DNA from 2 places in the Comamonas squillarum genome. Region 1 is predicted to be linked to the other one. Evidence: riboswitches for the same ligand, from Rfam matches in the RefSeq annotation. Region 1 holds a riboswitch; the other holds the start of a gene.

The links. A riboswitch is a leader RNA that binds a small molecule or an ion and turns the genes downstream of it on or off. The one in region 1 is predicted to bind S-adenosylhomocysteine.
Region 2: another riboswitch for S-adenosylhomocysteine. It lies ahead of ahcY (adenosylhomocysteinase); the one in region 1 lies ahead of metH (methionine synthase).

The regions. Positions count from the first base shown of each region.
Region 1 is NZ_CP104377.1:3,408,772-3,411,228, forward strand. Features, by position in the region: gene metH (methionine synthase) at 1-1,369, opposite strand, end outside; S-adenosyl-L-homocysteine riboswitch at 1,405-1,517, opposite strand; gene gltS (sodium/glutamate symporter) at 1,743-2,457, shown strand, end outside.
Region 2 is NZ_CP104377.1:4,359,576-4,362,032, forward strand. Features, by position in the region: gene N4T19_RS19875 (precorrin-3B synthase) at 1-444, opposite strand, end outside; gene N4T19_RS19880 (response regulator) at 623-1,327, shown strand; S-adenosyl-L-homocysteine riboswitch at 1,346-1,444, shown strand; gene ahcY (adenosylhomocysteinase) at 1,518-2,457, shown strand, end outside.

The sequences.
Region 1 (2,457 bases):
GCACCACGGTGACGATGTTCTTGCCGATGTCATGCACATCGCCCTTGACGGTGGCGATGACGATCTTGCCCTTGCTCGACACGTCCATGCCCGCCGCTTCCTGCTGGCGCTTTTCCTCTTCGATATAGGGCACCAGGTGGGCCACGGCCTGCTTCATCACGCGGGCCGACTTGACCACCTGGGGCAGGAACATCTTGCCGGCGCCAAACAGGTCGCCGACGATGTTCATGCCGTCCATCAGCGGCCCTTCGATCACATGCAGCGGGCGCCCGCCGCCTTGCACGACGATGGCCTGGTAGGCCTCTTCGGTGTCTTCGGTGATGAAGTCGGTGATGCCATGCACCAGCGCATGCGACAGGCGCTCATTCACCGTCTTGGGGCTGTCGGGCGTGCCGCGCCATTCGAGCTTCTTGCTGTCGTCCTTGGCACCGCTCTTGGCGCTGTCGGCCACTTCGACCAGGCGCTCGCCGGCGTCGGGGCGGCGGTTGAGCACCACGTCTTCGACGCGCTCGCGCAGCACCGGCTCGAGGTCGTCATAGACGCCGACCATGCCGGCGTTGACGATGCCCATGTCCATGCCCGCCTGGATTGCGTGGTACAGGAACACCGTGTGGATCGCCTCGCGCACCGGGTCGTTGCCGCGGAACGAGAACGACACGTTCGATACGCCGCCGCTCACCTTGGCGCCGGGCAGGTTCTGCTTGATCCAGCGCGTCGCCTCGATGAAGTCCACGCCGTAGTTGTTGTGCTCTTCGATGCCGGTGGCCACGGCAAAGATGTTGGGGTCGAAGATGATGTCCTCGGGCGGGAAACCGACCTCGTCAACCAGGATGCGGTAGGCGCGCTCGCAGATCTCGATCTTGCGCTCGTAGGTATCGGCCTGGCCTTTTTCGTCAAAGGCCATGACCACGGCGGCGGCGCCATAGCGCTTGACCAGGCGCGCATGCGCTTTGAACTCGTCCACGCCCTCTTTCATCGAGATGGAGTTGACGATGCCCTTGCCCTGGATGCAGCGCAGCCCCGCCTCGATCACCTCCCATTTGGAGCTGTCGACCATGATGGGCACGCGGGCGATATCGGGCTCGGAGGCGATCAGGTTCAGAAAACGCACCATCGCGGCCTTGCTGTCGAGCATGGCCTCGTCCATGTTCACATCGATCACCTGGGCGCCGTTTTCCACCTGCTGGCGCGCAACGGCCAGCGCCTCTTCGTACTGCTCGTTCAGGATCAGGCGCGCAAAGGCCTTGGAGCCCGTCACGTTGGTGCGTTCACCGACGTTGACAAACAGGCTGTCCTCGCCAACAAACACGGGCTCCAGGCCCGACAGGCGCATGGGAGGAACGGAAACGGGGGCAGCAGACGCGGACATGGGGCTCACCTGTGAAAACCAGAAAACAGAGACAGAACAGGTGAGCGCCGTTGATGCGGGCCATGCGCGGCATGCCCGTCGACCTGCCCCAAGCCTGACAGGCCTGCGATGGGGGTACCACCGGCCTGCTGCAGCGCTCCTTGGAACAAGGCCCTGCATTTTAAGCCAGGCCGGGCGCCAAAGCACAGGCAGAGGGGCTTGTCCATAGCCAAAAACACCATTCACCATTGTTGGTTATAGCCCTATTCAATCAGACGATGCTTCGGCATTCACCCATATTGCAGCGCTTTGCCGGCAAACAACGCCAACCCATAGGCAACACCGGCTTTCTGTTTTCAAACAGGTCCAGACCTGCACTTTGAGGAGAATTCCCTTGCATCTGAGTTTCAGTGCTTACTACACCCTGATCTTTGCCGTCCTCGTGCTCTTGCTGGGCAAGTGGCTGACGCGGCACATCCGCTTCCTGCGCGACTTCAACATCCCCGAGCCCGTTTCCGGCGGCCTGGTGGTGGCCGCCCTTATCTTTGCGCTGCACCAGGCCACCGGCCTGACCCTGGCCTTTGCCACCGGCATGCAGACCAGCTTCATGCTGGTGTTCTTCTCGTCGATCGGGCTGAGCGCCAACTTTGCCAAGCTGCGCGAAGGCGGCATGGGCCTGGTGGTGTTTCTGGGCGTCATCGTCGCCTTTATCTTTGTGCAAAACGGTGTCGGCGTGGGCCTGGCCACCTTGCTGGGGCTGGATCCGCTCATTGGCCTGGTCGCGGGCTCGATCACCTTGCTGGGCGGCCACGGCACCGCTGGCGCCTGGGGCTCGGTGCTGGAGAACCAATACGGCCTGAGCGGCGCCACCGCGCTGGGCATTGCCTGCGCCACCTTTGGCCTGGTCATCGGCGGCCTGCTGGGCGGCCCTCTGGCCAAGCGCCTGATCACGCGCCACCAGCTGGCCCAGCCACGCACGCTGGCTGAAAAGGAAGTGAGTGAGCACACCCCAGGCAACGACAGCAGCCAGGTCGCCAATTTCGAGACGCCCAACACCGCCCCGCGCCTGATCACCGCCGAGGCCGCCATCGAGACCCTGGCGCTGTTTG
Region 2 (2,457 bases), 950 kb from region 1:
CAGCAGCCAGCCTTGGGCGCCATCGCGAACCAATTGCACATCCGCCGCGACCTCGGCGAGGCCGCCATGGCGGCCGCTGGCCAGCGAGACGCCAAATTTGGCAGGCAGGCCTTCCAGCGCGGTATCGGCCAGCAGCGCCTGCTGCAAGGCCTCGGCCAGTGCGAGTACGCCGTCACCGGGCTGGCACAGCGGGTCGATGACCAGGTTGCGCAGCTGCTCCTGGCGGGCATCGCCATCGAGCAGGCCCTGCGCGGCCAGGGCCGCCAGCAGCGCGCCATGCCCCGCAGGGGCGACGCCGCGCAGCTGGATATTGGCGCGGCTGGTCAGCTCCAGCAGGCCGGCGCCATGCTCGCTGGCCAGCTCGGCCAAGCGCAGCGCCTGCCCGGCCGACAGCCTGCCCAGCGGTGGGCGCACCCGCACCACCAGCCCATCGCCAGAGGCCATGGGCTGCCAGGCGCCAGGACACCAGCCTTGGGTCTGTGGAAGGGGGGAGGGTGGGGTGGCAAACATGGAGCAGGCGGCAGCGCAGTCGCAATGCCGGGGTGCTGAAGTGTAGCGAAGTGCCCGCTTGCTGCCGGCCAGCAGGCACAAACCACCCCGGTTTTTTGTCACAATCGGGCGCATGACGCTTGCTGCCCCCCGCATCCTCTTGGTGGACGATGATCCGCATATCCGCCGCTTTGTGCGTCTGGCCATGGAGGACGAAGGCTGGCAGGTCTTTGAGGCCGACAGCGCAAGGCGTGGCCTGATTGAGGCGGCCAGCCGCCAGCCCGATGCGCTGGTGCTGGACCTGGGCCTGCCCGATGCCGATGGCAAGACGCTGATCACCGAGCTGCGCGGCTGGAGCGGCCTGCCGGTGCTGGTGCTCTCGGCCCGCGACCAGGAGGACGAGAAAGTGGCGGCGCTCGATGCGGGCGCTGACGACTACCTGAGCAAACCCTTTGGCGTGCCCGAGCTGCTGGCGCGCCTGCGCGTGATGCTGCGCCGCAGCCAGCGCAGTGGCGGCGAGCAGCCTGGCAGTACGGTGCACTTTGGCGATGTGGAGGTGGACCTGGCAACGCACGAGGTGCGCCAGGCGGGCGCTGCCGTACACCTGACGCCGATCGAGTTCCGGCTGCTGGCGGCGCTGATCGCCGGCCAGGGCCGGGTGCTGACGCACCGCCAGCTGTTGCTGCAGGTCTGGGGGCCGGAGTACCTGGACCGGCCGCACTACCTGCGCGTGCACATGGCCAACCTGCGCCAGAAGATCGAGGCCGAGCCGGCCCAGCCCCGGCACCTGCTTACCGAGCTGCAAGTGGGCTACCGTCTGGTGGGGTTACAGGGCTGATGCCCTTATAATCGCGTTCCATCCGAGGAGCGTTGCAGCGTTTCCCAGTCTGGCCAGGCGCCAGACCACCATGGGGCGTGAGGCTCGGATTTCATCTCGCAACGACGCTCACCCACGCTTTCTGTGCGGTGAGATGGTTCTTCCCTTCTTCCGCGGAACGTGGTTTTTCATTCAATTTTTGGAGAAAACCATGAACGCTGCTGTTCGCTTCAATCCCGCTGACTCCGCGATTACCGATATTTCCCTGGCCGCTTGGGGCCGCAAGGAAATCAAGATCGCCGAAACCGAAATGCCTGGCCTGATGGCCGTGCGTGAAGAGTTCGCCGCTGCCCAGCCCTTGAAGGGCGCGCGCATCACCGGCTCGCTGCACATGACCATCCAGACCGCCGTGCTGATCGAGACGCTGACGGCGCTGGGCGCCCAAGTGCGCTGGGCCTCGTGCAACATCTTCTCGACCCAGGACCACGCAGCAGCGGCCATCGCCGAGACCGGCGTGCCCGTGTACGCGATCAAGGGCGAGTCGCTCAAGGACTACTGGGACTACACCCACGCGATCTTTGAATTCGGCGCCAAGGGCACCGAAGGCGAAGGCCCGAACATGATCCTGGACGACGGCGGCGATGCCACCATGCTGATGCACCTGGGCAAGAAGGCCGAGAAGGACATCTCCGTGCTGGCCAACCCCGGCAGCGAAGAAGAGAAGATTGTGTTTGCCGCGATCAAGGCCAAGCTGGCCGTCGATCCGACTTGGTACAGCCGCAAGTCGGCCCAGATCCTGGGCGTGACCGAAGAGACCACTACTGGCGTGCACCGCCTGAACGAAATGTCGGCCAACGGCTCGCTGCTGTTCCGCGCGATCAACGTCAACGACTCGGTGACCAAGTCCAAGTTCGACAACCTCTACGGCTGCCGCGAATCGCTGGTGGACGGCATCAAGCGCGCCACCGATGTGATGATCGCCGGCAAAGTGGCCGTGGTCGCTGGCTACGGTGACGTGGGCAAGGGCTGCGCCCAGGCGCTGACTGCGCTGCGCGCGCAAGTCTGGGTGACCGAGATCGACCCGATCAATGCCCTGCAAGCGGCGATGGAAGGCTACAAGGTCGTGACCATGGAGTACGCCGCTGACAAGT